2 regions of the Adlercreutzia sp. St.1H8 genome follow, and region 1 is predicted to be linked to the other one. Evidence: predicted binding sites of a transcription regulator. Region 1 holds the regulator's gene; the other holds the start of a gene.
What was found. Region 1 encodes LexA, which represses DNA repair genes until DNA is damaged. Its sites were predicted from a motif close to CNAACANNTGTTNG; they were not measured.
Positions count from the first base shown of each region.

Region 2: the regulator LexA is predicted to act here: its motif matches at 6,066-6,079, upstream of AC6I0Y_RS09010 (Y-family DNA polymerase).

Region 1 is NZ_AP039376.1:1,364,420-1,374,899, forward strand. Features, by position in the region: gene rny (ribonuclease Y) at 236-1,768, shown strand; gene AC6I0Y_RS05160 (ATP-binding protein) at 1,772-2,860, shown strand; gene AC6I0Y_RS05165 (stage V sporulation protein S) at 3,007-3,333, shown strand; gene miaB (tRNA (N6-isopentenyl adenosine(37)-C2)-methylthiotransferase MiaB) at 3,401-4,774, shown strand; gene miaA (tRNA (adenosine(37)-N6)-dimethylallyltransferase MiaA) at 4,771-5,724, shown strand; gene hflX (GTPase HflX) at 5,766-7,082, shown strand; gene lexA (transcriptional repressor LexA) at 7,687-8,325, opposite strand; gene nrdR (transcriptional regulator NrdR) at 8,862-9,308, shown strand; gene dut (dUTP diphosphatase) at 9,318-9,761, shown strand; gene AC6I0Y_RS05200 (hypothetical protein) at 9,990-10,451, shown strand.
Region 2 is NZ_AP039376.1:2,279,016-2,289,495, reverse strand. Features, by position in the region: gene AC6I0Y_RS09045 (VirD4-like conjugal transfer protein, CD1115 family) at 74-1,900, opposite strand; gene AC6I0Y_RS09040 (hypothetical protein) at 1,897-2,442, opposite strand; gene AC6I0Y_RS09035 (hypothetical protein) at 2,464-3,213, opposite strand; gene AC6I0Y_RS09030 (ATP-binding protein) at 3,377-4,183, opposite strand; gene AC6I0Y_RS09025 (hypothetical protein) at 4,200-4,661, opposite strand; gene AC6I0Y_RS09020 (helix-turn-helix domain-containing protein) at 4,666-4,908, opposite strand; gene AC6I0Y_RS09015 (helix-turn-helix domain-containing protein) at 4,958-5,200, opposite strand; gene AC6I0Y_RS09010 (Y-family DNA polymerase) at 6,101-7,372, shown strand; gene AC6I0Y_RS09005 (hypothetical protein) at 7,382-7,657, shown strand; gene AC6I0Y_RS09000 (hypothetical protein) at 8,023-8,682, shown strand; gene AC6I0Y_RS08995 (Sip1-related alpha-galactosidase) at 8,755-9,123, shown strand; partial or broken gene AC6I0Y_RS08990 (carboxymuconolactone decarboxylase family protein) at 9,139-9,509, opposite strand; gene AC6I0Y_RS08985 (MerR family transcriptional regulator) at 9,564-9,950, shown strand; gene AC6I0Y_RS08980 (class I SAM-dependent methyltransferase) at 9,947-10,480, shown strand, end outside.

The DNA of each region.
Region 1 (10,480 bases):
GGAGAGGGGCCGCTTCTTTCCCGTGCTGTTTTTCGGTCTTTGGTCGGGCCCTCGGGATAATACGCTATACTTTATGATAGCTATGAGCGATGTGTACCCGCAGGGTATTTGACTATAGAGACAACCCTATACCGCACCTGCCCTTCGCGTCTATTGCTCATGCCCGCCCGAAGCGGGCATTTTTACTGTGCAAACCAACCTGACCGAAACCAACCCGCAGACGAAAGGGGAACCAATGCCCGAGATCATCTGGCTGGTCATCGGTGCCGTCGCCGGCATCGCCCTCGGTTTCGTCGCCACGCGCTTCCTTGCCAACTCCGCTACCAAGCGGGCCGCCGAAGAGGCGGCCACGGTGGTCGAGAACGCCAAGCAGCAAGCCGAGACGATGCGACGCGAGGCCGTCATCGAGGCCAAGGACCAGGCCCTCAAGTACAAGCAGGAAGTCGAGAACGAGAACAAGGAGCGCATGCGCGAGGTGCGCAGCGCCGAGAACCGCATCTCCCAGCGCGAGGAGTCGCTCGACCGCCGCAGCGAGACCCTTGATGCGCGCGAGCACCAGATCTCGTCCCTCCAGGGACAGATCGAGCGCCGCGAGCGCGACCTGGACGAGGCTGAGGTCGAGATGGGTCGCCGTCTCGAGCGCGTCGCGGGCATGTCGCCTGAGGAGGCCAAGGAGGAGCTGCTCGATACCATCCGCGACGAGGTGACCCACGAGTCGGCCGCCATCATCCGCGATGCCGAGGCCCGCACCAAGGCCGAGGCCGACAAGAAGGCCCGCATGATCCTGAGCCTCGCCATCCAGCGCGTGGCCGCGGACCACTCGGCCGAGAACACCGTGTCGGCCATCCACATCCCCTCCGATGACCTCAAGGGCCGCATCATCGGCCGCGAGGGCCGCAACATCCGCTCGTTCGAGCAGCTGACCGGCACCAACCTCATCATCGACGACACGCCTGAGTGCGTCACCATCTCGTGCTTCGACCCGGTTCGCCGCGAGATCGGCCGCGTCACCATGGAGAACCTCGTGGCTGACGGCCGCATTCATCCGGCGCGCATCGAGGAGATGTACGGCAAGGCCGTCGCGCTCGTGAACCAGCGCGTGCAGGAGGCTGGCGAGCAGGCTGCCTTCGACACCGGCATCCACGACCTGCACCCGGAGATCGTGCGCACCCTTGGACGCCTGCGCTACCGCACCTCCTACGGGCAGAACGTGCTCAACCACTCGCTGGAGGTAGCCTATCTCTCCGGCGTCATGGCCTCTGAGCTGGGGCTCGACCCCATCCCCGCCAAGCGCGCGGGCCTGCTCCACGACCTGGGCAAGGCCATCGACCACGACATGGAGGGCAGCCACGCGGTCATCGGCGCCGATCTGGCGCGTCGCTTCGGCGAGCGTGCGGAGATCGTGCACGCCATCGAGGCGCACCATGGCGACGTCGACCCCAACACCGTCATCGACGTGCTCGTGCAGGCGGCTGACGCCGTCTCCGCGGCACGCCCCGGCGCGCGCAAGGAGACCCTCGACGCCTACATCAAGCGCCTCGAGAAGCTCGAGGAGATCGCCAACGCCCATGATGGCGTCGAGCGCACCTACGCCATCCAGGCCGGCCGCGAGGTTCGCGTCATGGTGAAGCCGGAGGTGGTCGACGAGGCCCAGTCCGTGGTGCTGGCTCACGACATCGCCCATCAGATCGAGAGCGAGATGCAGTATCCCGGCCAGGTGAAGGTCGTGGTCATCCGCGAGAGCCGCGCCGTCGACTACGCCAAGTAGCCCATGACAGAGGATTCGCTCGGCTCCTTCGTGGAGTCCGTGTGCGGCGAGAGCCATCTCCGGGTCGAAGATGACCTCGGGGATGGCTTCGTCCGTCTTAGGAGCTCCGAGGCGGAGCGCCGGCAGGCGGCTCAGGACATCCGCTGCACGGAGGACATCGTCATCGAGATGCTGCGCAACGCCCGCGACGCCGGGGCGCGCAACATCTTCCTCGCCGTCCAGCGCGACGACACGGCCCGCTCGCTCGTCATCGTCGATGACGGCGCCGGCATCCCCGAGGCCATGCACAGCCGCATCTTCGAGCCGCGCGTCACCTCCAAGCTCGACACGGCGCGCATGGACAAGTGGGGGATGCACGGGCGCGGCATGGCGCTCTACTCCATCGCGGTGAACGCCGAGGAGGCGCGTGTGGCCTCGTCGGCGCCGGGGCTCGGCTCGGCGCTCGCCGTCACCACGGACCTCGACCGCCTAGGCGAGAAGACGGACCAGTCGACGTTTCCCAGCTTCGAGGTGCAGGAGGGCGGCGCCCATGCCATGCGCGGGCCGAAGAACATCCTGCGCACCGCCGCGGAGTTCGCCCTCGAGCACCGACGCGACTGCAGCGTCTACTGCGGCTCGTTCACCGAGGTGGCGGCCACCCTCTACGCCTTCGGCATGGCCACCACCTCAGCCGCTGCGCGGGCCTTCTGCGAGGACGCGACGGCGCTGCCGGCAGTGAAGCGCCTCGCGGCGGCGGCTGACCCCGCCGCGCTCGCGGCGCTTGCCGACGAGATGGGTCTCACGCTCTCCGAGCGGAGTGCGCGGCGCATCATCGACGGGCAGATCGGCCCGGTGCCCTCGCTTATGGACCGCCTCCAGGCAGAGAGCTTCGCACGGCCCGTCGCGCGCAAGGTTCGCCGTGCGCCGGCGCCTTCGAGGGACGGGCGCGGCCTGGTGCTCGCCCCTGATGACGCAGACGCGCTCAAGGCGTCGGTGGGTCGCGTGTTCGCTGACATAGCCGAGCGCTACTACCTCGATCCCTCAGTCGAGCCGGAGGTGCGCGCGGGGGGCGACGCCATTCGCATCACCATCCCCGTGGAGAAGCTCCGCTAGCTTGTTGATCAGGCGCGTTGCCGGTTGCGCTGCCTGGGGTTTATCGGTAAAATGACCGACAGCCTAACGGTTGGCCCCTCGGGGCATCGCACCGCGAAACGCAGCACTGAACGATCACCAAACGAAGCGCACGACAAGGACAACACGTGTCAACGACAGACCCCAAGCCGGAGATCGGCTGCCTGAAAGTTTCCTCCAAGTCTTCTCCCGCCTCGGTGGCGGGCGCCATCGCCGGCATGATCAAGGACGGCGTGGCCGTCGAGATCCAGGCCGTCGGCGCCGGCGCCGTCAACCAGGCGGTCAAGGCCATCGCTATCTCCCGCGGCTTCCTCTCGCCCATCGGCATCGAGATCATGTGCGTGCCGTCCTTCGCCGACATCGTCATCGACGGCGAGTACCGCACGGCCATCCGCTTCGCCGTGGAGCCTCGCTACCTGCGCGGCACCGCTGATGGGGGAGAGACGCGCTCGTAGGCGCCCGGCGTGCCGGGGAGCCGCTCGCGCGACGCGCCTTCCCATACCTCCGACCCCAAAGGACCTCATGACTCCTACCTTCGACCGGATGACCTTCTGCATCCACACCTTCGGCTGCCAGATGAACAAGCATGACTCCGAGCGCATCGCGGGCATGCTCGAGGGGCTGGGCGCCTCGATGGTCGAGACCATCGAGGAGGCTGACATCGTCGTCTTCATGACCTGCTGCGTGCGCGAGGCTGCCGACGTGCGGCTCTACGGGCAGGTCGCCTCGCTCAAGAACGTGCCGCTGCGCGCGGGCACGCCGCTTTCCAAGCGCATCGTCGCGGTGGGGGGCTGCATCGGCCAGCGCGACGGCGAGAAGCTCACCAAGCAGCTTCCCCATCTTGACGTGGTGTTCGGCACCCACAACCTCGGCTCGCTGCCGGGCCTTCTCTCTGCTGCCGTCGCCGATGGCGCGCACCATGTGGAGGTGCTCGAGTCCTCCGCGGACTTCCCGACGACGCTGCCGACGGCTCGCGAGCACTCCTGGGCCGCCTGGCTGCCCATCACCGTAGGCTGCGACAACTTCTGCTCGTACTGCATCGTGCCCTATGTGCGCGGGCGCGAGAAGTCCCGCACGCTCGAGGACATCGCCGAGGAGGCGCGCGGCTACGTGGAGGCTGGCGTGCGCGAGATCACGCTGCTCGGCCAGAACGTGAACTCCTACGGGCGCGATCTCTATGGCGAGCCGCGCTTCGTGGACGTGCTCGATGCGGTAGATGCCACGGGCATCGAGCGGCTGCGCTTCGCTACGAGCCATCCGAAGGACCTCACCGACGAGGTCATCGCCCGCTTCGGCACGCTGCGCTCGCTCATGCCGGCGCTGCACCTGCCGGCTCAGTCGGGTTCCGACCGTATTCTGGCGGCCATGAACCGCCGCTACACGCGCGAGCATTACCTCGGGCTTATCGCCAAGCTGCGCGAGGCGTGTCCGGGCATTGCGCTTTCCACCGACATCATCGTCGGGTTCCCCGGCGAGACTGAGGAGGACTTCCTCCAGACGCTCTCGCTTGTGGAGGAGGTGGGCTACAGCCAGGTGTTCACCTTCATCTACTCCAAGCGCGAGGGAACGCCGGCGGCGAAGCTGGTCGACGACACGCCGCGCGAGGTGATCCAGGAGCGCTTCGACCGCCTTGTGGAGGCCGTGCAGCGCTGCGCCTACGAGGCGAACCAGGCTGAGCTCGGGAAGGTGGTTGACGTGCTGGTGGAGGGAGTCTCCAAGCGCGATGGGGCCATGCTTGCGGGCAAGAGCCCCAAGAACCAGACCGTCCACGCGCCGCTGCCCGAGGGCCGAAGCGTCGATGAGCTGGTGGGGGCCGTGGTGCCCGTCCGCGTGGACGAAGCACGCACGTGGTATTTGGCCGGCACGGTGGCCGACGGCGGCGTGGCGCGCCCATGAGGCCCGTCGTCTGCGTGGTGGGGCCGACGGCGTCGGGCAAGACCGACGTCGCCCAGGAGCTTGCCCTGGCCCTGCCGGGTGAGGTGGTAAGCGCGGACTCCATGCAGGTCTACCGCGGCATGGACATCGGCACGGGAAAGATCCCCGTGGGCGAGCGCCGCGTGCCGCACCACGGGCTCGACCTGGTGGATCCGGGCGAGCCGTATTCCGCGGCGCTCTTCCAGCCTTACGCCCGCGCGTGCTTCGCGGCCATCGATGGGCGTGGCGCCTATCCGGTGCTGGCCGGCGGGACGGGGCTCTACGTGCGCGCGGCAGTGGATGCCTACGACTTCCCGGCGGGTGAGCAGGTGGAAAACCCCGTGCGCGAGCGGTGCATGGCGCTTGCCGCCGAGCGGGGTGCCCAGGCGCTCTGGGAGCGGCTGCGGGAAGTCGACCCGGCGAGTGCTGCGGTGATTCATCCGAACAACGTGCGGCGCGTGGCGCGGGCCTTCGAGCTTCTGGCCGAGGGTGGGTCGTATGCCGAGCAGAAGCGCAACCTGGCGACGCTGCCCCAGGCGGTTCCCGCCGTGTTCGTGGGCCTGGCCGTGGATCCAGCCCTTCTGCGTGAGCGCATCGACCGCCGGGTTGACGCGATGGTGACCACGGGGCTCGTTGAGGAGGTGCGGGGGCTCCTGGAGGGCGACTTTCGCGCGGGCGTCACTGCGCCGCAGGCCATCGGCTACAAGGAGATCGTAGAGGCCCTGGAGGGACGTTGTGCCCTCTCCGAGGCTGTGGAGGCCATTAAGACGGCCACGCGTCGCTACGCGAAGCGACAGCGCTCGTGGTTTCGGCAGGATGCGCGCGTCCGCTGGGTCGATGCCGACTCTGGGGATGCCCCCGCCATCGCACGCGCGGCGCTGGAGGCCATCGAGGGGGAGCTCGAGCGCTTGGCGGAGCCCTTGCCATCGTAGCGGTCGCACCCCGCCTTCGGGCGGTTTTGAGAGGAACGCCTATGACTGAGTTTGAATCGGTGATCGAGCGGGGGCCGAAGACCCTCGCCGAGGAGCGGCGCGAGCGCGCCGTCCTCGTCGGCGTCGAGCGGCCGGGGCTCAAGTGGCCCCTAGCCTCGTCTCTGGCCGAGCTGGAGCGGCTGGCCGACACCGCCGGCGCCGAGACGGTGGCCGTGACCACCCAGAGGCTCGATGCACCCAACCCGCGCACGTTCGTGGGAAGCGGCAAGGCTGAGGAGATCGCCGATCTGGCGCGCGCCCACGCTGCCGACCTCGTCATATTCGATGACGAGCTGACGCCGTCCCAGCAGTCCAACTTGGAGAAGATCGTGGGACGGGACGTGAAGGTCATCGACCGCACGGCGCTCATCCTCGACATCTTCGCCCTCCATGCCACGAGCAAGGAGGGCCGCCTGCAGGTGCGCTTGGCCCAGAACCAGTACCTGCTGCCGCGTCTGCGCGGCATGTGGGCGCACCTGGCCTCCAACCGCATGGGAGGCGGCGTGGGGTCGCGCTTCGGCGAGGGCGAGAGCCAGCTCGAAGTCGACCGCCGCATGGTGCGCAAGCGCATCACCTCCATCAAGCGCGAGCTGGCTCACCTGGCCGAGGTGCGCGCCGTCCAGCGCGAGAGCCGCTATGCAAGCGGCATGTTCAAGGTGGCGCTGGCCGGCTACACCAACGCAGGGAAGTCGAGCCTCATCAACCGCCTGACCGATGCTGACGTGCTCAGCTACGACAAGCTGTTCGCCACGCTCGACTCCACCACCCGCAAGTTCGAGCTGCCTGAGGGCCGGGAGATCACCATCACCGATACGGTCGGGTTCATCCAGAAGCTGCCGACCACGCTGGTGGAGGCGTTCAAGTCGACGCTTGACGAGATCACGGGGGCTGATCTGATCCTACATGTGGTGGATGCGTCGTCGCCGGAGTATGAGGGTCAGATCGAGGCCGTCCAGGAGGTGCTCGACCAGATAGGCGCCCAGGACATCCCGCGCCTCGAGGTGTTCAACAAGGTGGATCTGCTCGACGGGGAGGCACGCACCGCCCTGGAGGGCCGCTATCCGCTGGCCCTGCGCGTGTCGGCTGAGACGGGGGAGGGGACAGGCGAGCTCGTCGAGCGCATCGCCCAGGCCGCAGCCGCCGCTGACGCGCACCTGGAGGTGCTCATCCCCTATCAGCGCGGGGATCTGGTGTCGGTGGCCCACGAGCGCTGTCATATCGTCTCCGAGACGCATGAGGAGGCCGGCACGCGCCTTGTGCTGCTCGTGGGCCCGGCCTACGCCGGCGTCTTCGAGCCCTTTTGCGTAGAGGGCGCGTAGGGGAGGGCGGCCCGAGGCGGCCTGGGGAGGGGTGCGCATGCTCCCAGGAGGGAGGCGGATGTGCTGAGCCTGCGTCCTTGGGGTGTGTCCCTCTCGTCGGGGCGCTTAGCCCTCACTCTTGAGAGCCTTCCCCCGTCGAGCAGGATGTTCGGCGCGCCGCAGGCTCTTGGGGAGCCTTCCCTCGTCAGGGGGGACGGGCTGTAGGCTCTTGGGGCAGTCTCTCGTCACGGGGGATCGAGGCGCAGGCTCTTGGAGCCTTCCTCCGTCGGGGGGGGGGGTGATAGGCCCGCGTCCACGCTAGGTGCCCCTCTCGTCAGGGAGGGGGAGCTGAGCCGTAGGCCCTTGGGAACCCTCTCGTCGGGGCGCGCTTGGCTCACGTCCTTGGGCGACGCGCACCTCGCAGATAGGGGAGCCGCCGTCGTTGCCTCCCCGCACCTCGTCTGCCAGGCGTGAGCGGCGCGAACGTGAGCAGACGGCAGGCAGCGAGATGAAAGGGGAGGGGAGTGGCGCCGCGGTGGCATCACTCCCCTCTTCCCGTTTTTCTGCTCTGGCTGCGCGTTTTCGCGTCATCCTGGCGCTGCCTATGCTTTGCCAGAGGTTCTCGCTAGAGGCGTCGGAAGACTGCGACGACCTTGCCGGCAATGGAGCAATCAGTTGTGATGATGGGATCCATCGTGGAGTTCTCCGGCTGGAGCCTGATGTGGTCGGCTTCCTTGAAGAAGCGCTTGACTGTGGCGCCATCATCGATGATGGCCACCACGATGTCGCCGTTGTTGGCGACAGGCTGCTCCTTGACCACCACGTAGTCGCCGTCGTTGATGCCGGCTTCGATCATGGACTCCCCGCGAACGGAGAGCAGGAAGGACGGCGAGTCTCCGACGATGTCGGTAGGCAGGGTGATGGTGTCGGTGATGTTCTCCTCGGCTAAGATGGGAGAGCCGGCAGCCACGTTGCCGACGAGGGGCACGTTCACCAGCTTGCTGAAGGCGGGAGACGCCACGTTGGCCACGTCGTCATCGCGATCAAGGTGATAGGTGAGGGCGATGGAGCGGGACTTGAGCGGGTCGCGCTTGATGTAGCCCTTGTCCTCGAGGGCCTTGAGGTGAACGTGCACGGTTGAGGGGGACGACAGCCCCAGCGCCTCGCAGACCTCGCGCACGGTGGGGCCGTACCCCTTCTCGCGGATACAGTCCTCGATGCAATCCAAAACCGCCTGCTGGCGCTTGGTGACCTTCTGGGCCATGATCCCTTCCTTTCACTCTATAGGAACAAATGTTTGAAGTAGTTGTTGACATGAACTTTTGTTCGGCCTATTATATCAACGAACAAAGGTTCTAAGCAAGAGCTGGGAGGAAGAAAAATGAGGAATTGCGAAAGAAGTTGTCCTGTCGCGGGTACCTCCGCGCTCAAGCCCCGGCCTTATACTGCGGCCGCGCGGGCCCGCATCATAGCGTTTCCGGCCCTGTCAGAGCCCCCGGCGCGCAAGCCTGAGGCGAAGAACCCGACGAGCCTCACGAGCCGCCAGTCGGCCATTCTGCTCGGCATCGGATGCGCGTTGTCGTTTGGCGCGCTCCTCATGCCGTTCTAGGCCTTTTCGAGACCGCCCCGTTGCTGCGTTCGCGGGCGGCATAGCCAATCGCGCGGTAGCTCTCGCAAGCTCGCGCGATTGGCGCTGTGGACAGAATACGGTGAATCAGCATCAGCTCGTCGATGAGGCTGCTTCCCGAGGGCGCTCTTAGGTTATATTATTACCCTGCTTATCCAAGTTGAAGGAGTGCCATGCTCTGTCCCGTATGCAGTCACCCCGAATCGAAGGTGGTCGACTCCCGTCCTGCTGATGACGGTGCCGCCATTCGCCGCCGGCGCGAGTGCCTTTCCTGCGGACATCGCTTCACCACGTATGAGCGTCGGGGTGAGAATCCCGTCATCGTCATCAAGTCCGACGGATCCTCTGAGGCCTTCGATCGCCAGAAGCTCATGCGCGGCCTCCTGAGTGCCTGCGCGAAGCGGCCGATCACGCCCCAGCAGATCGAGTCCCTCATTAATGGCATAGAGAACGATCTGAGCGCTTCGCCGAGGGGGGAGATTCGCTCCAAGGATCTGGGCGATCTGGTCATGGCGCGTCTCGCCCCGCTTGACGACGTGGCGTACATTCGCTTCATGAGCGTCTACAAGGACTTCCAGAGCGTCGAGGAGTTTGCCAGCGCGCTCAACGATCTTTCTTAGGAAACCAGCATGCCTCTCCCCTTGCCTATACAAATGTTCGATTTTTCAAACAAGCTTCCCAGCTATGCCCACGAAGGAGATGCGGGGCTTGATCTGCGCGCAGCCGAGGCGCTTACGCTTGGGCCGCTCGAACGGGCGGTTGTTTCCTGCGGCTTTGCGATGGCTATCCCGCAAGGCTACGCGGGCCTTGTCATCCCGCGTAGCGGTCTGGCGGCTCAACGGGGTATTACCGTCGTCAACGCGCCGGGCCTCATCGACAGCGGCTATCGCGGCGAGGTCAAGGTCGTCCTCATGAACCTTGACCTGAAGGAGCCCTTCGAGATTCACGTCGGTGACCGTATCGCGCAGCTCATGATCGTCGCGGCGCCCGCGGTCATGCCTGTGACCGTAGAGTCGCTTGACGATACGCAGCGCGGCAGCGGTGGGTTCGGAAGCAGCGGCGTCTCTTCGTAGGAGTTCCTACGGAATGGCTCCAATCCGGTGATCCATCCGTGTAATTCGAAGCGAGGCAATCGTCATTTCGATGCCGGATGGTATATTAAGCTGCCAGGGCTCAGGAAAAACCTTCATTTCCATGAGTATTTACCCATGGAAGGACAACATAGGGCCTTAGAACGGCTCTCAGAGCCTCGTTTATAAAACCGCAGGTTAGAAGGCCTGTTTTTCAACGGAAGGCAGGAAATGATGACCGAGGCCCAAAATCAGCCTCCCCAGACCCCCTTTGACCAGCCTTCGGCTGATGGCGGACTGCGTCAGTTGAAGTCAGCTCAGACACTTGTGACCGTGGCGACGATAGCGGGGCCGCTCTCGCTTCTGATCGGCGGCGTCGTGCTGAGCGGCGTCGGAGTGATATGTGCGCTTATGGCTCTCGTCAAGACGCGCCGCGTCATCGCTGAGGGCGTTGCGCCAGGCCTGGCCATCTACGCATCGCGCATACGGCGTTCGGCAGTGCTGGGCGCCATCGTCTGCGCTCTGGCGCTCACGCTGAACGCCATCGCCTTGGCGTCAGTGTTGCCGGCTATGATCCAGGCTATTCAGACCGGCGACTTGTCGTCGCTCTACGAGGCGTATGACCTGCCTCAGGGCGGCGGAGTCGGTTCTGGTGAAGCGGCCAAGGATCCCGGCACCTCAATCTGGGGCTAGCGGTAAACGCCCAGGCCTCTCAAAGGCAG
Region 2 (10,480 bases), 910 kb from region 1:
CTGCGGCGGCGGCAGGTGCGTGGAATCACCCGCCGCCCTTGAAGACATTGGCGTGTCTGTCGCAGCCTCCGCCCTACTCTTCCAAGAGCATCCCCTCCAACCTCTGCCTGTATCTTTTGAAGTCGAAGATCCCGCGCCCGTCCGCAGCGTCGAGGCTTGAGCGCCTCGGGTGGCGCGCGAGCGGGTACTTCTTGTCCTTGAAGGCCTGGGCTCCGTTGATGAGCACGAGCGCCTCGTCGCGGGGCATCCTCGATACCTCGGACGCCTGCATGAGGTCGCGCTCGATGAGGTTGTAGTTGTGCGTGTAGGTGGGGTTGGCTCCACGTGAGTCGTTCACCGACACGCTCGATACCGTCTGCTTGCCGATCATGTCGGCGATCTTCTGGTTGGTGTCGGCCGACTTGCCGCCGAGGTAGAGCAGCGTGTCGCAGGCGTTCATGATGGTCGCGGCGTTGTTCTCGCCATAGTTCTCGTCGAGCTGGAAGAGCGACTGCAAGATCATGGACACGGCGATGTTGCGGCTTCGGGTCACGGTGATCATGCGCTCGAAGTCCGGTATCACCCCGATGTTGGCGAACTCGTCGAATACGAAGTGCACGCAGCGCGGAAGCCTTCCGGCGAAGCGGGAGAGCGCCACCTCGCAGAGCGAGTTCAGCGACTGCTGCATGAGGAGCGCGAAGACGAAGTCGAAGGTCGAGTCGGTGTCCGACATCGAGGCGAAGAGCGACACCCTGCGGTTAGGGTCTCCCATGTGGTCGAGCTCCATCTCGTCGTAGGCCAAAAGCTCCCTCATCTCCACGATGTCGAAGGGCTTCATGCGCACGTTGCAGGAGATCATGATCGACTTGAGCGTCTTTCCCGCAGCCACCTTGAACTGCTTGTAGCTCGATAGCGCGAAGTCGTCCTCGGGGCGGATCGGGGCCGCGACCTTCACCCACTCGTAGTCGCCAGAGCCGTTGTCGAACTCTCGCGTGGAGGGGTCGTAGCAGGAGGGAGCGGGCTTCTTCACCAGCCTCTCGCCAGTCTCAAGCTCGTTGAAGAGCATGTCGAGCGGGCTCATGTAGTCCTCGTCGTCCTCGCGGGCGTCCGCGAGCGCGAGCAGGGAAAGCAGCCCCGGGACCGTGCGGTCCTCCTCGGGGCAGTGGAGCAGAAGGTAGGAGACGAGCGCCGTGTAGAGCAGCTTCTCCGCGTTCTCCCAGAAGGGGTCGCCCGTGTGCTCCTTGTCGCCGGTGGTGTTGCGTATGAGGCACTCCACGAAGCGCAGCGTCTCGGCCTCGCCGTGGATGTAGGCGACGGGGTTGTAGTGCAGCGACCGTGAGAAGTCGATGGTGTCGAACGCCTTGATCTCGTATCCCATGTCGGAGAGCACCCATCCCATGTCGTGGATGAGCGTCCCCTTTGGATCCGTTATGAAGAAGTTCGCGTTTGCCTGGAGGAGATTGGGCTTCACGAAGTAGCGGGTCTTGCCCGTTCCCGGGCCTCCGATGACCATCACGTTGTTGTTGGTCTCTGTCCTCTGGTCGTGCGCTTCGTCGATCAGGCGGATCGAGGCGCGCTCGGTGAGGAGGATGTTGTTGTCGGCGTCTTTAGCGTCCGAGTACGCCTTCATCTCCTTGGGCGTCGCCCAGCGGGCAGAGCCATGCTCCTCGCCCTTGCGGTAGCGGCCGCGCCGCTCCCACCAGCGCACCCACACGAGCCAGACCGCGCACGCGCAGGCGGCTCCCACCGAGAGCGGGAGCGCGTCCAAGAAGAACATGTTTCCTGTCTGGATCTGGGAGAGGATTAGGGCGAGCATGTCGCTCTCGACGTCACCTGCCTGGAGCAGGCATCCCACCGTGACGTCTCCCATGACGAACGCCGCGACGGACAGCGCGGCGATGAGTATCAGCTCCGACCTCATCGGGCCTTCACCTCGACGCGCTCCATCTGGCGCGTTGCCTCCTTCGACTCGTGCGCTGCCGCAGAAGCCGCCTTGGCGGCCTCGGCCTTCTGCTCTAGCGGCTCGGCGTCGCGCTGCTCGGAAAGGTCGTGCTCGTGTTGCTCGATGGCCTGCTCGGCAGCCTTGTCGACGTCCTTCTCAAGGTTGGCGAAGACCTCGTCGACCTCGGGTGCGGCGGCAACCCGGAACACGAGGTGGTCGTGGCCGTCGACGCTGACGAAGTCGTGCTCGATGGCGGCGTCGTTGAGCTTCTCGTCGATGATCTCCTTCAGGGTGGCGTAGTCGGGAAGCTCCTCGAACTCGGACATGTTGAGGCGCGCGAACTCGCGCGCTCCGCCCCCTTGGGCCTGCCCCTCTTCGCCCATCTGCCCCCGGACGTTGCGGATGGCGTTGCGCAGCCGCTCGGCCGACGCCCTGATCGCGTCCTGCCCGGCGTCCTGCCCCATGCGGAGCATCCAGTCGAATAGCTTCTCCCCGGACTCGTCCCCGAAATCGCTTGCCATGTCTCCTCCTCGTTTCTCTCTCTATCGAACGGACGCGTCGCGCTCCTCGGCGGCGCGCTCTGCGCGGTGCTGGTTCTCGGATGCGCGGAGCGCCTCCTGGACCTTGACCGCGAGGCTCGGCTCCATGCGCTCTGATTTGTAGCGGTCCGCCTCGCCGATCTGGGCCTTCACTATGTCCAGGAGCGTCATGCCCTCTTGGAGCTGGTCGACCATGTAGTCCTCCGACGGTGCGTTCACGGTCAGCAGCTTGCCCTCGTAGTTCTGGGCGATGTGGATGCGGAAGTCGCAGTTGCGTGCGGCGACCCACCCGTCGTCGAGGTACGGGAAGGCGTTGCCGACCCACTGCATGTCGTTTTTGGGAGGGAGGTAGTCGAGCCGCTCGCACTCCTCGACGGTGGCGATGCGCATGCCCGCCACGTATCGGGTGAGCTCGGAGATGTCTCCGGCGATGCGCCCGAAGCTGATCGACTCGAAGTCGTGCCAGGTGCCGTCGTCGGCCTTCTTGAGCGTCCACCACTCGTCGCCGCCGTTAACCTGCTGGATGAAGGCGACGTCACCGTAGACGACTCCCTGGCGGATGCCCCAGTTGCCCTGCTTGAAGAAGTCCTGGAGGTCCTGCATCGTGAAGCAGCGGTCGAACTCGTAGGGGTACTCCTCCATCCAGGGGTCGTCCTGCCAGTCGAAGCCGCCCCTCTTGAGCCAGCCGTTCTCCTGGCACTTCGCCTCAAGGGACTCCTGCTCCTCGGGCGTGACCGGTGCCATGTTGAACATCGAGACCTCCTAATGGGTCGTTGTGCGTGTAAAGGCAGCGACGGGAGCGCCGCTGCCCGTTTCCCTATCCGTTGCGTTTCGGCTGCCCGCGCAGCCCGTCGCCTCGACGAATTAAATGACCGTTTCTGAGATCGTTGAGGCGGCGTTTCCCGACTTGGTGCATCTAGGTCTCGCTAAGTCCCGCCTCCACCAAGTACACACTTTTCCGTCTCGGCAATGTGACCAACCTGCACGTCTCCTTGAGTCGCTCGGTGATGGCGACGGCGCTCTCGCGCTCTCCGGCGCGCGACATCCTGCGGCAGAGCTCGTCTGGGGTGTACTGGGAGGTGATGATCGTGGGCTTCATTGCCTCGTAGCGGTCGTTGATGATCTGGAAGAGCGTGGTCATCACCCAGGAGTTCGCGTTCTCTTTGCCGAGGTCGTCGATGATGAGCACGTCGCAGGAGGAGAACCTTGCGGCTCCCGCCTTGGCGTCCCCGTCGAAGCTCGCCTTGACGTCGTCGAGCATCGCGATCGAGGTGGTGAGCACGGTCCTGTAGCCGGACGCCACGAAGGCCTTGGCGAGGGCGGACGCGCTGTGGCTCTTCCCGGCGCGGGAGGGGCCTGTGATGTAGAGGCCGACGGAGGGCTCGTCGTTGAACGAGTTGAGGTATCGGGCGAGCTGGGGCCGCTCGACCTCCGCTCCCAGGAAGCGCTTCTTGATCCCGCTCCTGGCATAGGCCTGCTCAAGCTCGCGTGCGGCCCTTTCCTCCTGTTCCTTGCGCGCGAGCTCCTCGGCTTGTCGCGCGCCGTCGCACGTGCAGGACACGCAGCTGATCCATAGCAGGTGCCCTTCTCGCCCCTCGATGCACAGCGGCTCCATCGGCTCCCCGCAGTACTCGCAGTGCTTGGGCTCCGGGTCGGTGAACTCGAATCCTGCCTCCCGTGCCTGTTCTGCCGTCATGAACGGGCTCATGCTCTTGTTCGCCATATCGGCTCCTTTTCTTTCAATCGAGTTTGCTTTCAGATTTACTTTTAAGGTGCCAACTTGGCACCCGTTCGCCGGACACCCCGTCACCCGTTGCCGCCGTTTCGCCCGACAGGCTGTCAGGGGGTGGCAACTTGTCGGGGGTAGCGCAGGGAAACTCCCTGGCCACGTGATCGGACAGCGTATAGGCGCGCGTGCTCACGCCATCGAGGGGCGCGTCGGGATCGAGGTCAACGAGGACCCCTCTCTCAACCAGGGAGCCGATCGCCCGCGTGACAGAGCGCTCGGAGATGCCGAGATAGCTGGCCGTTCCGGCGCGGCTCTCGTAGAAGGTGCCACCGTTCTTGCAGAACCCGTATGCGCGCGCGAACACGAGCAGCTCGACTCCCTTCAGGTCGAGCGCCCTCCACATGAAGGGGTGCACGACGAGGAAGGAGTCGGGCCCCCTCGGGGCACCGGCTTTCGATCTGCTCTTGGGCATGGCGCTACCTGTCGCTTGCGAGGACGTAGTTTCGCTGCACCCATGCGATGAGCTCCTTGCGCAGGACGATCGAGGTTCTCTTGAAGCCCTTGAGCCTGCGGAGGGGGAACGGGTCGTCGGCTCTTTTCGCGAGCTCGTAGACCCTAGTCTTCGAGATGCACAGGAGCGCGGCCGCCTCCTGCACGCTGTAGAAGTCCTGCACGGCTACCTTCTGGGGCTTTACGCTGTCTATCTTTGGATTGGACATGTCAGTTTTCCTGTTCTCACTCTGAACAGTGGAGGTGTTCCGACAGTCTCTACCGCGCCCTCGATGAGCGTTCGTCAAGGAGACGCTCATAGCTTTCTGGCCTGATTCTGACGAGGCGTCCGATGTGAACCGCCTCAAGATCGCCCTCGCGAACCATCTTGTATACCATCGCGTCGGAAACGCTCAGCCTCTGCGCGATGTCCTTTGGGGTGAGAAGTCCGACCGGCTCGGGCTTTTGCTCCTCATTTGCGTGTTCCATGTCTCGCTCAATGCTTCTGAAGTCTTGTGGCATATGCGGCCTCCTGGTCTTGACTGAGAGCGTTCTCGGGCTGCCCAGCCTCTGGACTGTACCGGGGATGTTTGCACCTGCCCCATGGCTTCGCAAACGAGAATTCCCGAGTTAGTCCCGCTAAGTCCCGCTCTGACAAAACCTTCACATCTGAAGGAGGCGCCGTCGTCGCACCAATCCTGCTCGATTAACAAAAAAGCCCCGACTCTCGTCGAGGCTGAAGCGGGTGGATATGGGCGGTGACTTTATCGGCGCGGCATGGCCCGTGGCTCGATCGGCCAGACGCCTCGGCGTATCAGGCTTGGTATCCGATATGCGTTTCTCATCTTGGCAATCACTTTCAAACGGTCTGTATTCCCCCGGGTCTGACGACTCCTTGAGGGGAGCGGGATCGGCGCTCCTGCGCCAACTACAGGGTACCCCAGCAGGGGTGCGAAAATGAGCATACGTGGGACATGCTGACGTATTGTTATTGCTCGAATACGTGCTCTCTCCCGAGGACGGACTCTCAGTTCGGCCTGTCCGACAGTTTACAGGAGCGGGAGGTCATGTTGCCGTACTTCACGGTGAAGATGTCGTACGCGTTCTTGGGCATGGGTTCTCCTAATCCGTCATGCTCATTATCAAGATTATGCGAGCTTGTAGATGTGCTTCCATGGGACATGGATGAAATCACGGGTCGATGCAGAAATTGTATCGCTACGAGGATTCGACTTCGTTTTTTGCGAAGAAATACCAGTTCAGACATACGTGGACAATTTGTCCACGTTGATCTACCCGCGCTCCGCTTGCATCCCACGCGAGAAACTCCACAATCTGTTCGATTGACGGCAGGTGCGAAAAGTCGGTGTATATTAAATCCGTTTATCGAACAAATGTTCCTAATTTATAACGGAGGTGAAAATGCGCGACAGAGCGATGCTGCACATCGACATGAACGCCTTCTACGCGTCCGTCGCGCAGCACCTCGACCCGAGCCTGCGCGGCAAGCCCGTGGTCGTCGCGGGCGACCCGGAGAAGCGCAGTGGCATCATCCTCGCCAAGTCCAGGCAGGCTAAGGCGGCGGGAGTTAAGACGGCAGACGCGATCTGGCAGGCGAAGCAGAAGTGCCCCGGCCTCATCATCGTGCCGCCGGACTACGCCGCCTACAAGCGCTACTCGAAGCTCGCGCGGCTGCTCTACTACGAGTACGCCAACCAGGTGGAGCCGTTCGGGCTCGACGAGTCCTGGATAGACGTGACCGGGTCCCTTCACCTCCTCGGGGGCGACCCGATGCTCATCGCACAGGAGATCTCCGAGCGCGTTAAGGAGGAGCTCGGGCTCACGGTCTCCGTCGGCGTCTCCTGGAACAAGGTTTTCGCCAAGCTCGGCAGCGACACCGACCCAGGCGACGGCATCATCGAGATCACAAGGGACAACTACAAGGATCTCGCGTGGCCCATGCCCGCCTCCGAGATGATCTATGTGGGACCTGCCACCATGAGGAAGCTCCATGCGGCGGGCTCCGAGACCATAGGCGACCTCGCCCAAGCAGGCGACTACTTCCTGAAGAACCGCTTCGGCAAGATAGGCTTCATGCTGCGCTCCTTCGCGCGCGGCGAGGACATGAGCCCCGTGCGCGTGATGGACCCTAAGCGTGCAGACGTGGACTACGTCATCAAGGGCATCGGCAACGGGCTCACCGCGCCTCGCGACCTGGTTTGCGAGGCCGACGTCAAGGCGCTCGTCTGGCTGCTCTCCGAGTCCGTGTCCCAGCGCCTGCGCGAGTCCCTCTTCCGGTGCGGGACGATCGCGGTGGGAGTTTGTGCCCACGACTTCACCGGCTACTCGCGCCAGCGCACCCTGCGCGTGCCGACATGCCTCGCGAGCGACATAGCGAACATGGCCATGGAGCTGATCCGCGAGAACCAGCCGCTCGACGAGTGCCATGCGATCCGAGCCATCCATGTGAGGACCTCCAACCTCGTGACCATGAGGGAGCCGCTCCAGGTCGACCTCTTCGGGGACGCCGAGGAGGTCCTGAAGCGCGAGAGGCTAGACCTCGCCGTAGACGAGCTGCGCCGCAGGTTCGGGAACAAGTGCGTGCACCGCGCAGTTGAGCTCACCGACGAGGTGATGGGCACCCTCGATATCAAGCGCGACAACACCGTCCACCCCATCGGGTTCCTGAGGTAGGAGGGAGCCATGGTCCAGGGCATCAACGGAAGGGTGAAGCGCTGCGTCAGCGTGACGATGCGGGTCGACGAGGACGGGCGCATCCGGCCGCTTTCCATCCAGTGGTACGACGGCAGGACCTACCCGATCGACCAGGTCTACTCCGTTTGCCGCCGTTCGTCCAAGCGGGTCGGGGGCGACGGGCTATGCTACACGGTCAGCATCGGGGGCTCGAAGAAGCAGCTGTACTACGAGGATCCGCGCTGGTTCGTTGAGGAGATCGTGGCGGACGACGTTCCCGCCTGAAGCTCGCTTTACTCGAAATAACGCCAGTTCAGGCCTACGTGGACAATTTGTCCACGTGGTTCCCCATGCCTTCTCCGGCATCGATGGCGCGTTTCCCTATGACCTCCTGGCGCATGCACCGCCCTGCCCCGCCTCCAGTCCAGTCACTCTCGCATGGAACCCGGCGCACGCCGCAAGGCGCGGACATCCTGCGCAAAACCCGCACAAGCTCAGGCTGCTCGCACCCGAGCTGGTGCAGGTTGCGGCCTTAAGGCCTTTGCGAAGATGCCGCTTTCCTCCTTGCGGCTTGCCGGAACCGCATGCCGTCTCCTGGCCACGAGGCGGTCGCACAGGGCGGCCGCCGCACCGAAAGGGAGGACATCAAGATGGGAAACCGAGCCGTCATCACCACGCCGGAAAAGGTCCTGGCGCTCTACCTTCACTGGAACGGAGGACGCGATACGGTCGAGCCGCTCCTAAAGTACTGCGAGCTTCAGGGGTACCGTCCCCCGAGCACCGACTCCTACGGATGGGCGCGAATGGCCCAAGTAGTGGGCAACTTCTTCGGAGGCTCCCTCAGTCTCGGCATCGACCGCTTCGACCGACTCGGCGACCAGGGCGACAACGGCGTCTACGTCATCGACGGATGGAAGATCGTCGACCGCATCGAGCTCGACTACGACGAGGACTGGAACCCGGTCGGTTGGAAGCAGATCGACCCGTCCCGCGAGGAGTCCTACCACGACTTCGACGAGATGCTCCACGCCTTCGACGCCGCGATGCCCGAGGCCTTGAGGCTCGGTGCCTTCCTCGACGCCGAGGAAATCCCGGTCTCTGGGGTGCGCGTCGGCGACAAGGTCTGGATGCGCGAGTACGAGAACGGCTACAAGCTCTTCGAGGTCGCAGGCTTCGGCGACGGAAGGCGCAACGGACAGGACATGACCGGCGTGCCCTGCGTCAAGCGCTACGGCCACGACGGCGATTGGTCCTGGAACATCAACAACTACGTGCGCGAGGACACCTGCCGTATAGCCCCTAGAAGCTAGCATCCACGGCCGTCGGCTCTCACGAGTCGGCGGCCTCCAGAACTTCGAACATCGCAAGGAAAGGAACGCATCATGGGATACAGAAGCGAAGTCAGGATAGCCACCACCCGCGACGGTTACGACCTCATGTGCGACCGCATCGACTTCATCAGCTCGGGTCTTAACAGTCTTCCGCTCATGGGTAGCAATCGCCGACCGGGCTTCTTCAAGGAGGAGGGAGGATGCGTCGTGTTCGGCTGGGACGGCATCGATTGGTGCGTCGGTCTCTTCTGCGACGTTACCAACGTGGAAGAGGCGCTCGGCGAGCTCGACGAGCAGGGGATCCCCTACGAGTTCTGCCGCATAGGCGAGGGCTGGGACGACGTCGAGTTCCGCACGAACGGCGACAATGAGGACCTCTCGATCCACGTCGAGCCCTCCGTCGCCATAGAGGTCTTCTGACCTCTATGGCACGTCTCAGTCTATCTTATGGATTATGCCTCTTGCTGCGCTGATCGCGTTCAGGACTCTCGGGAATCCTACATACGGGATGAGCTGTACGAAGGTCTCGATGACCTGTTCTACCGTCAACCCTGCGTTTCGCGCACCGCGTAGTGCACCTTCAGCTGAGGCTCGCAGGCTCCCTGCGTACAAAGGCTCGCGATGGTAGCGAGCTCACGGTCGCGTAGGGAGAGGCCCTCGCGCGCATAGATGTCTCCGAAAGCGAACTCGATGATGTACCTGCCGACATCGGGTGCGATATCTTTCAGTGAATCTACCACCTGTGCTCCGCCCTCTCCATCGACCCGCTGTAGGAGCTCCAAGCCCCTCTCGTAGCGCTCGTTCATGTGCTTTCCTTCCTCTTGATCCGAATATGTGAGCTAGATGCTAGAATCTGAACCATGGTTGAGGTCAAGGAGGATCTTTTGAAGATCGGGGATTTCTCGAAGCGAACTGGACTTCCCGTGAGCACCCTGCACTTCTACGAGCGCAAAGGGCTTATCTCGCCAGAGAGGAACGCATCTGGCCATAGAGAATACGACGAGGCTGACCTTGCCTGGATCGCCTTCATCGAGCGTCTGAAGGAAACCGGGATGCCGCTTGCGCAGATCAAGCGATATGCGGACTTGCGTGCAAAGGGTGATTCAACGCTCGAAGAGCGGATGGCCATGCTGGTCAGCCATCGGGAGAGCGTCATCGCCACGATTTCCAAATGGCAGGAGAACCTCGACCATCTTGATAAGAAGATAGAGTTCTACGAGCATGAGATCAAGAGCAGTTGCAAATGAGCCTTAACAAGTACATAGCAAAGCAGTTCGCCAATCCACGGGGAACAGGCGGACGTATCGTGATGGCCGTCATGAATCGTCAGAACGCGCAGATGTACGAAGTGACCGAGAGGCTTCTTCGTCCTCAGGCTGGCGACACCGTCCTCGACATAGGTTGCGGCAACGGTGTCATGATGGGGAGGGTCGCTCGCAGGTGCGATTGCCGCCTGATCGGTACGGATATCTCTGGCGATGTCCTGAAGTCCGCCAAGCACAGACTGAAAGGTAAGAACGTCGAGCTTCTCTGCTGCCCCGTGGATGATATGCCGATTGAAAACGCAACGGTCGACAAGGCTCTGACCATTAACACGTTGTACTTCTGGGAGGACCTGGCTTCGGGCTTCGTTGAAATCGCCCGCGTGCTCAAGCCCGGCGGCCTCTTTATCGGCACCCATTACACGAACCAGTCCCTCGAATCCTATTCGCATACCCAGTTCGGTTATAGGATGCGCGCAGAGAGTGAGATCCTCTCGGCAGCGCAGAATGCGGAC